One region of the Anaerotruncus sp. 1XD42-93 genome, then DNA from elsewhere that is predicted to be linked to it. Evidence: predicted binding sites of a transcription regulator. Region 1 holds the regulator's gene; the other holds the start of a gene.
The links. The regulator HrcA, encoded in region 1, represses chaperone genes, less so after heat shock. The targets are predictions, from matches to a motif close to TGTTAGCACTCNNNNNNNNNGAGTGCTAACA.

Region 1 (5,368 bases):
CTACCAGTCCCGTGACTGGCAGCATGGTGTGTTTGTAGGCTCGACAATGGCTTCCGAGACCACCGCTGCCGCGGCTGGTGCGGTCGGCGTTGTCCGCCGCGACCCGATGGCAATGCTGCCGTTCTGCGGCTACCATATGGGCGACTATTTTGCACACTGGCTCGAGATGGGTAAAAAACTGGGTGACAAAGCGCCGAAGATCTTTAACGTCAACTGGTTCCGCACCGATGATGAGGGTCACTTCATCTGGCCGGGATTTGGCGACAACATGCGTGTGCTCAACTGGATCGTTGACCGCTGCGAAGGCAAGGCCGATGCAGTGGAGACCCCGATCGGCTACGAGCCGAAGCCGGAGGATATCGACACCGAAGGGCTTGACATTGATCTCGATACCCTCAAGGGCCTGCTGAATGTCGACAAAGACCTCTGGAAAGAGGAAGCAAAGGGCATCCACGAGTTCTACGCGAAGTTTGGCGACAAGCTGCCCAAGGAGCTCGAGGCTGAGTTGGCAAATCTGGAAGCCAACCTGAACAAATAAATGATGCGGGTGTATCGTGCAAACCCGTGGCGCGGGGTCACTGCGATTGCGCTGGTTGCTGCGGCAGCGGCGATTTCGGTGGTCTACGGGGTTATGGCAGTATTGGTTCTCAATCCGCGCCAGCATTGAATGGAACAGGCGGCCGCTGTTGCGGCCGCCTGTTTTGACTGTTGGGAAAATCTACAGGGGCCCGCTGCCTGGCGGCACAGATGTCAGCCGGCAGCTCATGGGGCGCCTCTTTGAGAAAGGGGACAATCCTTATGCATATCCAAAAAGTAAAGATTGGAGAAAGTACCAGCCGGCAGGGGAATCGGCTTATAGAGCTGCCTTTTCTGATCCTGCTCCTCTTTTTGCCTCTTGCCGAGCTTTATCAGAGCCGAATCCAACTGTCTGCATTCACAACCTCCCTGTCCTTTCAGATGATCGGTATGATGCACCTCGTTTCCCCGCTCCTCTTCCGATTTGGATACCTGTTTTTAGCGGTTGCAAAGGTTCGGTCTTTCCGAAAGAGCCGGTTGGCCCTGACGGCCCTGCTGCTGGCGTTTCTCTCCGCGGCGCTCTGGAACGCTCTTTCTCCGCTGCCGCTGGACTTCCAGATTTCAAGGCCGAATCAGCTTCCTGTCCTGCTCTGCAACTGGGCCTTTTACTGCTACCTGTTTGTCCATTTTTTCAGGGCAGATCCATAAGCGTGCTTGCTGACTATGGAATGCAAAATGAAACAGGCGCATCCAACAGGTCGGTGTGGCCTGTGGGTGCGCCTGACTGTGTATTGGGTTTCGGGTTGCCCGGTCAGAATCCTGGACCGGGCACTGTCCCCACTTATTCCGCCCAACGGTCGATCTGTTTCAGGAAATGGGGGTCCTCGGTCACGACCCGGACCGGTTTGTTATAGTCGAGCGCCATCAGCCCGAGGATCGACTTCGCGTCCGCGATTTTCCCTTCGACTGTGTGCACACCGATGTCCTCCACAGACTGCATCGCCAGATACATGAACTGGCGCAGGTCTTCTGCGGAATGGAGCACAATCTCTTTTACCATGGATAAAACTCTCCTTTCAAAAAGGGTTTTGCTTGCTTTCTTTCCTACGCCTCTATTAAACTACAAATTTTTCTAAAAGTCAATATATACAATTTGATTTTTTTTGTTTATACATATTCACTATAATTAGCACTCGATATAATTGACTGCTAAAAAATATGTAAACATTTCGTGAAGGGTATTGACTTCTGCAAAAAATATGGTACATTATAGTTGTTAGCAATCAATTTACATGAGTGCTAAAGCCTGATGGAAAGGTGACAGCGATGAAGCTGGATATTCGAAAACTGAAGATTCTGACTGCGATTGTAGAGACATATATCGACACCGGCGAGCCGGTCAGCTCGAAAATACTGGCGCAGCAGCTCGGTTTTTCGGTATCGTCCGCTACGATCCGCAACGATATGGCGGCCCTTTTCGAGATGGGCCTTCTGGAACAGCCCCATACCTCGGCGGGGCGGGTTCCCTCCCACCTTGGCTACCGGGTATATGTTGACCAGCTGATGCACTGCAAGCCGCTTTCGGAGGAGGAGCGCCGGGAGATCGACGCACTTTTCAATGTGCGCGATCCTGATCCCGACAAGCTCCTTGAGGATGCGGCGCAGGCGCTCGCGGACTACACCAACTGCGCGACCGTCTCAACGACCATCACCCCAAAGACCGTTCTGGTCAAGCGGGTGGAGATCGTCCCGGCGGGCACGCGGACGGTTGTTGTCCTGGTGATCGCCACCAATGGGGTCATCAAGAACAAGGTCTGCCGGGTCGATTTCCGGGTGACTGGCGAGATCGTCGAGTTCCTCAACCAGTTTGCCAACGGGCGGCTGGTCGGCAGGTCGGTTAACGACATCTCCCAGTGGTATATCAACTCGATCTCGGTCACGCTCGGGGATTACTCCCAGCTCTTTATCCCGGTGCTTGCCACCATCTATGAGCTTTGCCGGGAGATCAACGACGGGCAGTTCTACACCTCGGGCGGCGCAAACCTGCTCAACTACAAGGAGCTGGCGGACATTGCCCGGGACCTGTTAAGCGCGATGGCAAACCGCGAACAGCTGCTTGGTGTGATCGGCTCCAAAAGTGACGCGGTGTTCATCACGATCGGCAAGGAGAACAACCAGAGCGAACTGACCGATACCTCGGTGGTGGTTACCAAATACCGGATTGGGGAGCAGAATTCGGGTGCGATCGGGGTGATCGGGCCGGTGCGGATGGACTATGCAAAATTGATCCCACATCTGGAATATTTTTCGCAGACACTAGGTAAATTATTGGCGGAGACGTTTGAACAGGAGAACTGATCCATCATTTGGATAGAGACAAAACCGTCCGGAAAGGAAGCGAGCAGATTGTCCCAGGAAAACAAACACGAAAAGCTGGACCCGGAGCAGGAACAGACTGTTTTGGACCAGGAGGAAGCGCAGAAAGCGCAGCCGGAGCCGACGGGGGAGCCCAAACCGGAGGAGCCGAAGCCCGAAAAGACCGAACCCCAACTGTTGCAGGAAAAGGTGGACGAACTCAACGACCGGCTTCTGCGTACGATGGCGGAGTACGACAACTTCCGCAAACGCAGCCAGAAGGAAAAGGAGGCCATCTACCCGCAGGCAACTGCGGCGGCGGTGGCGCAGTTTGTCCCGATCCTGGATACCTTCGACCGCGCCCTCTCTGCCCCCTGTGCGGACGAGGAGTTCAAAAAGGGGGTCGAGATGATCCTCCAGAACTTCAAGGATGTGCTGGCCAAGATGGGCGTCGAGGAGTTTGGCGCACCGGGTGAGCAGTTTGACCCGGAATGCCACAATGCGGTGATGCATATTGAGGACGAATCGTTTGCTGAAAACAGCATCGTCGAGGTGTTCCAGAAGGGTTACCGGATCGGCGACCGGGTGGTCCGTCACGCAATGGTCAAGGTTGCAAACTGAACAGGGACAGATTCTAAATGTTGCAGATTATTATTTCGAAATAAATGGAGGACTGAATCATGGGAAAAATCATTGGTATCGACTTAGGTACAACAAATAGCTGTGTATCCGTCATCGAGGCCGGCGAGCCGGTCGTCATCGCAAACGCTGAGGGCGCGCGGACAACCCCTTCGGTTGTCGCGTTCTCCAAAACCGGCGAGCGGATGGTCGGGCAGGTCGCAAAACGTCAGGCGATCACCAACCCGGACCGCACCATCTCCTCGATCAAACGCCATATGGGCACCGATTATAAGGTCTCCATCGACGGCAAGAGCTACACCCCGCAGGAGATCTCCGCAATGGTCCTGCAAAAGCTCCGCGACGACGCGGAAGCCTATCTCGGCGAAAAGGTCACCGAAGCGGTCATCACCGTCCCGGCATACTTCTCGGATGCACAGCGTCAGGCGACCAAGGACGCGGGCAAGATCGCTGGGCTGGATGTCAAACGCATCATCAACGAGCCGACCGCGGCAGCGCTGGCATATGGCGTTGACAAGGAAGAGGATCAGAAGATCATGGTCTACGACCTCGGCGGCGGTACCTTCGATGTTTCGATCATCGAGATGGGCGACGGTGTACAGGAGGTTCTCGCGACCAACGGCGACACCCGTCTGGGCGGCGACGACTTTGACGAGCGGGTCATCAACTACCTCGCGGACGAGTTCAAGCGGGAAAACGGCATCGACCTGCGCAACGATAAGATGGCTATGCAGCGCCTGAAAGAGGCGGCGGAGAAAGCCAAGATTGAGCTCTCCGGCATGACAACCGCGAATGTCAACCTGCCGTTCATCACCGCCGACGCAACTGGTCCGAAGCATCTCGATGTGACCATCTCCCGCGCAAAGTTCAACGAGCTGACCGCCGATCTCGTCGAGCGGACGATGGTCCCGGTCCGTAAGGCGATGGCGGATTCTGGGCTGAAGGTTTCCGACCTCAACAAGGTCCTGCTGGTGGGCGGTTCCACCCGAATCCCGGCGGTACAGGAGGCGGTCAAGGCGTTCTGTGGTAAGGAACCGTTCAAGGGGATCAACCCGGATGAGTGCGTTTCGATCGGTGCCGCGATCCAGGGCGGCGTGCTTGGCGGCGATGTCAAGGGCCTCCTGCTTCTCGATGTCACCCCGCTCTCCCTCGGCCTCGAGACCCTCGGCGGCGTCTGCACCAAGATCATCGAGCGCAACACCACCATCCCGACCAAGAAGAGCCAGATCTTCTCGACCGCTGCGGATGGGCAGACCTCGGTTGAGATCAACGTCCTGCAGGGCGAGCGCGAGATGGCGCGCGACAACAAGCAGATCGGCATGTTCCGTCTGGACGGTATTCCGGCGGCTCCCCGCGGCGTGCCGCAGATTGAAGTGACCTTCGACATCGACGCGAACGGCATTGTCCATGTCACCGCGAAGGACCTCGGCACCGGCAAGGAGCAGAACGTCACGATCACCGCTTCGACCAACATGTCCAAAGAGGATATCGACAAGGCAGTCAAGGATGCGGAGATGTTTGCCGAAGAGGATAAAAAGCGCCGCGAGGAGATTGACGCCCGCAACGCGGCTGACAACATGGTATTCCAGTGTGAAAAAACGCTGACCGACCTCGGCGACAAGGTGTCGGCGGATGAGAAAGCAAAGGTACAGTCCAAGATCGACGCGCTCAAAGAGGCGCTCAAGGGCACCAACACCGACGAAATCAAGTCCAAACAGGAGGATCTCCAGAAGGATTTCTACGAGATGAGCGCCAAGATGTACCAGCAGCAGGCCCCGCAGGGTGCGCCGGATATGGGCGCACAGGACATGGGCGGCAGCAACGGTCAGGCAGGCGACTATGTGGATGCCGACTTCAA
Region 2 (5,368 bases), on a different contig from region 1:
CCAAAATGCCGTATCTGAAAAAAACCGGTGCCGACGGTGAAATAAATCCCAACCAGCAGCATAAACCCGACCATCGCCGGCCCCCAGACAAGGCCGCTCAACAGGCTGTTCAGGTCAGTAAGTGTCCGAAAAAATCCCTCCATTAACCAGTCTCCTTCGATATCAGAATCATACCATCCACCTCCCGGAAAGTCAATCGGAAAGGCGCTTGGAAACGAGTTCGAGCGCTCTGTGATACGGTGGGTGAAGGGGGCGGCGCATTCCTACGGAAGTTCCTACCGCTGTTAAGCAACCCTCTGCGATCGTACTGTCGCAGGCTGACGATGATTCTTTTCAGCGTTTCTGATGATAGGATGATAGGCTATTTATATGCAGAGAATGGAGATAGTCATGTCATTTTTTATTGGCTATACGGCTAATCGGCAATCGGCACAGCAGAAAATCCCATATCAATTCAAAGTGAAATGTGCGTTGTTTTCTTTTTCATAAACTACTTGACAAACTATATTATACATCATATAATATGGGTAAAGACAATGATATACATTGTATAATATTATTTATAGGAGTGGTTGCATGGTTTTTCAGCTTGGCTCGGCATTGCTCGACGCCTGCGTACTTGCAACGCTCAACCGGGGAGATGCTTACGGCTATGTCCTGACCCAGACAGTCAAATCGGTTGTCGAGGTTTCGGAGTCGACGCTCTATCCGGTTTTGCGCAGGCTGCAAAAGGACGGTGCGCTGACCGTTTATGATGAACCGTTCAATGGGCGGAACAGGCGATACTACCGCCTGACCGACATTGGCAGGGAACGATTGGCGCGGTATGTTTCGGAATGGGAAACATTCCAGGAGGGCGTGGACAAACTGCTTTTAGGGGGTATCGGGGATGACCAGGAATGAATTTATGTTTCAGCTGCGTACCAAACTCAAACGGCTGCCGCAGAGCGATGCAGAGGATGCAATCGCCTATTATCAAGGCTACTTTGACGATGCCGGTCCGGAAAACGAACAGGAGGTGATCGAGGAGCTGGGTTCTCCGTCCGAGGTAGCGGGCAAGATCATCCGGGAGTTTGCGTTCAAACAGCTCGAAAACCAGCCGGACAGCAAAAAAGGAATGGGGACCATCGGCTGGGTGGTGCTGATCGTCCTTGCGTCGCCAATCGCCCTGCCGGTTGGGATCGCGATCCTGGCTGTATTTTTCGCGGTTATTGTCTCGGTGCTTGGGATTCTCCTTGGGTTGGGGGCCGCCGGGCTGGTGGCTGCGGCAGTGGGTATATTTTCCGCGGTCGTGGGGATGACGAGCCTTGTATCCGACCCGGCCAGCACGCTTTATTATGTGGGCAGGGGGATGATTGCGCTGGGTTTCGGCGCGGCAATCCTCTGGGTGGCCTGCTGGCTGGCACGTATGGCGGTAGTCGGGATTTCCCGCCTGACGGCAAAATGGATGAAACGGAGGTCTGACAAATGAAAAAGTCGGTAAAAGTATTTTGGAGCATGTGCTGTGCGCTGGTGGTGATGGGCGGCGTTTTTACACTGGCGGGGCTCCTGCTGGGGATGGACGTTCGCGCAGTTTCCGAGACGTTCCATATTGATGAACAGAACCTGGAAGCGTTCCAGGAGATCGACATCGCGGTGATAACGGCGGATATTGAGGTTGTCTATTCCGACCACTACGGGCTGAAAGCCGACCTGAAGGGGAAAGGGCGCGGCAGCGCGGCCAGGACATCGTGGTCTGTGTCGGGCGGAGAGCTGAAGCTGAAAGAAAAAGATAGAAAGACCGGGTTCAAAGATTTCATGGGTGCCGTTACAAACCAGAAGATGGACTGGGAAGGGAAAGTGACCGTCTATCTGCCGCAGGGCGCCGCGCTCGAACAGGCTGTTTTTTCGGTGGTCGATGGGGATATGAATGCAGAGAAGCTGGAGGCGGGGAAGTTTTCCCATGCGTCTGTTTCGGGAGACCTGCATCTGAAAAACTGCCGGTTCGATTCCTTTGAATTTAATACGGTCAGCGGGAGGGCCGACGTGGAGGACTCGAACCTCGGGTATGCCGAGATTGCAGGGGTTTCCAGCGATTTGAACCTGCTGCGGGTGACAACGTCAGAGCTGTCCTGCGATGCGGTTGACGGGGACCTGAAGTTTGTGGGGAAACCGCTCGGGAAAACGAGCATCACCTCGATGTCCGGGGATGTGATATTTGAAATTGACGGGCAGCGGCAGGACTATGAGATTGAACAGGCGGCTTCGTGGGAGGGGCTGTCACGGGTGAAGATCATCGACGGGTCAGGCGGCGAGGAGCAGAGCCAACCCGGCAAGCCCAACCGGATCGAAATTTCGGCAATGAGCGGGGAGGCTGTGATTACATTCCGGTAATTTGTTCACAAATTATACTTGATTTTCTCAACAGGTTGTATTATAGTATAGTTAGCACTCGGAATAAATGAGTGCTAACTATTTTGTTTTTTTAAACATTGAGAATAAAGGATGGATTGTTTTATGCAGACAAAGCAGTTTCAGGCGGAATCCAAACGCCTGCTCGACCTGATGATCAACTCGATCTACACCCATCGGGAAATCTTCCTGCGCGAGCTGATCTCCAACGCGTCCGACGCGATCGACAAGCTCTATTACCATTCGCTGTCGGACGGTACGACCGGCCTCTCCCGCGCGGATTTCGCGATCAGCCTCGCGGTGGACAAGGACGCCCGCACCCTGAAGATCACCGACAACGGCTGCGGCATGACCGCTGAGGAGCTGGAGAGCAATCTCGGCACCATTGCCAAGAGTGGTTCGCTGGCGTTCAAGCAGGAGAACGAGAAAAACGATGAGATCGACGTAATCGGGCAGTTCGGCGTCGGGTTTTATTCGGCGTTTATGGTCGCATCCTGTGTCACCGTGGTGAGCAAGCCGTTTGGTTCGGAACAGGCGTTCCGCTGGCAGTCGTACGGCGCGGATGGCTACACGATCGAGGAATGTGAGAAGGAAGGGCATGGCACCGAGATTACGCTGGTCATCAAGGAGAACGAGGGCGAGGAGAGCTATGACGAGTTTCTCGAGCCGCATCGGATTTCGGGCATCGTGAAAAAATACTCCGACTATATCCGCTACCCGATTCGGATGGATATGCCTGCAACCCGCGTCAAGGAGGGCAGCCCGGAGGACAAGCCCGAGTATGAACAGTATACGGTGAACGAGACGCTTAACAGCATGGTGCCGATTTGGAAGAAGAGCAAATCCGAGGTCACCGATGAGGATTACAACAATTTCTATAAGGACAAATTCTTTGATTATCAGGACCCGGTGCGGGTGATCCACAGCAGCACCGAGGGCGCAGCGACCTATAACGCACTGCTGTTCATCCCGGCCCGCGCGCCTTATAACTACTACAGCCGCGAGTATGAAAAAGGGCTCCAGCTCTATGCCTCCGGCGTGCTGATTATGGAGAAGTGCGCGGACCTGCTGCCTGACTGTTTCAGCTTTGTGAAGGGTTTGGTCGATTCGCAGGACCTGAGCCTCAACATCTCCCGTGAGATGCTCCAGCACGACCGCCAGCTCAAGATCATTGCGGGGCGTCTGGAAAAGAAAATCCACTCCGAACTGCTCACGATGCTTAACAATGAGCGGGAAAAATACGAGGAACTGTTCAAAAATTTTGGTCTGCAGCTCAAATATGGCGTCTATAACGAGTTCGGCGCGAAGAAGGACCTGCTTTCCGACCTTCTGCTCTTCTGTTCGAGCAAGGAGAAAAAGCTGGTTTCACTCTCCGAGTATACCGACCGGATGGGCGAGGGACAGAAGTACATCTATTATGCCTGCGGCGAAACAGTGGAAAGAATCGACCGCCTGCCCCAGACCGAGCGGATCAAGGACAACGGCTTTGAAATCCTCTACTTGACCGATGATGTGGACGAGTTTGCGCTCAAGATGTTGCGGGAATTTGGCGGCAAGGAGTTTCGCTCGGTTTCAGACAGTGATCTCGGGCTGGAGAGCGAGCAGGAGAAAGAGGAGACCAAAAAGCAGAATGAGGACAACAAAGAGCTGCTTGACTTCCTCAGGGAGTCGCTCGACGGTAAGGTGAAGGAGGTCCGGGTTTCGGACCGGCTCAAGTCCCATCCGGTCTGCCTGAGCAGCGGCGGGGAGATCACCCTTGAGATGGAGAAGGTACTCAACTCGATGCCCGGGTCGGAAGGACAGGTCAAGGCAGATCGTGTCCTGGAGCTGAACCCGTCCCACCCGGTGTTTACAACCCTCCAGAAGCTCTATGCCGAGGATAAGGATAGGGTGAAGGCATATGCGGGTCTGCTTTATGCACAGGCAGTGTTGATTGAGGGGATGTCGCTCGAAGATCCGGTTGCATTTTCTAATGCAGTTTGTGACCTGATGTCCAAAGAATAACAGGATATTTTGGGTCGGCAGATGGTCCCTGGGATAAAAGTGGACTATTTGTCGGCCCTCTTTTTGTGGAATATCACCTTTTTTATCATTTGCTGCAAAGAATCTGTGTCGACTGCTTGCAGGAACTGCATATTTTGTGGTATCTTAATACATGGGTACGTGGGATTGTGGCTACCCTGCGCCTGATGTTTTTAAAAAAATAATTGTTTTTAAAATATTTTATAAGTATTGGAAGTTGGGCAGCGGATTTCAGGTATTCCCCAAAAGGGCAACAGCGCAATAGCAATGTATGGTTCATCCAAATTGGTTTTCGTTTCGTTCCAGTTTATATTTTGATATAGAAGGAAGGGAATCCCATTTGCAGCACATGCAGAAGCAGAAAATCCTGATTGTGGACGACTCCGAGATGAATCGTTCGATTCTGGCGGATATGCTGGGAGAGGAATACGAGATATTGGAGGCGGAAGACGGCGTACAGGCGATAGCAGCCCTTCAGAAGCATGGAATGGATCTGTCGCTTGTTCTGCTCGACATCGTGATGCCCGAGATGGACGGATTCGGGGTGCTGTCGGTTATGAACAAGCGTCACTGGATCGAGGAAATTCCTGTGATTATCATTTCTTCGGAAACCCGCTCCTCCCACATGGAGCGGGCGTTCGAGATGGGTGTCACCGATTTTATCAGCCGTCCGTTCGATGCGCTGATCGTCCACCGCCGGGTGGTCAACACCATCCTGCTCTATGCCAAGCAGAAAAAACTGGTGGGTCTGGTGGCAGATCAGATTTATGAAAAAGAGCAGCGCAGCAACCTGATGATTGATATTCTCAGCCAGATCGTAGAGTTCCGAAATGGGGAGAGCGGGCTTCATGTCCGCCATGTTCATATTCTATCCGAGCTGATGCTCAAAGAGCTGATGCAGATGTCTGACCGCTATAAGCTTTCCCGGGCGGATATCTCACTCATCAGCACTGCC

Region 2: htpG (molecular chaperone HtpG) is a predicted target of HrcA. The motif match lies at 2,423-2,453, and genes of this name have one in related genera.

The regions. Positions count from the first base shown of each region.
Region 1 is NZ_QZEG01000004.1:11,927-17,294, forward strand. Features, by position in the region: gene D5269_RS02470 (phosphoenolpyruvate carboxykinase (GTP)) at 1-538, shown strand, start outside; gene D5269_RS18845 (hypothetical protein) at 539-667, shown strand; gene D5269_RS02475 (hypothetical protein) at 799-1,224, shown strand; gene D5269_RS02480 (HPr family phosphocarrier protein) at 1,358-1,576, opposite strand; gene hrcA (heat-inducible transcriptional repressor HrcA) at 1,843-2,874, shown strand; gene grpE (nucleotide exchange factor GrpE) at 2,923-3,492, shown strand; gene dnaK (molecular chaperone DnaK) at 3,552-5,368, shown strand, end outside.
Region 2 is NZ_QZEG01000037.1:20,199-25,566, forward strand. Features, by position in the region: gene D5269_RS12390 (sodium:alanine symporter family protein) at 1-143, opposite strand, end outside; gene D5269_RS12395 (PadR family transcriptional regulator) at 577-903, shown strand; gene D5269_RS12400 (DUF1700 domain-containing protein) at 890-1,471, shown strand; gene D5269_RS12405 (DUF4097 family beta strand repeat-containing protein) at 1,468-2,373, shown strand; gene htpG (molecular chaperone HtpG) at 2,497-4,395, shown strand; gene D5269_RS12415 (diguanylate cyclase) at 4,763-5,368, shown strand, end outside.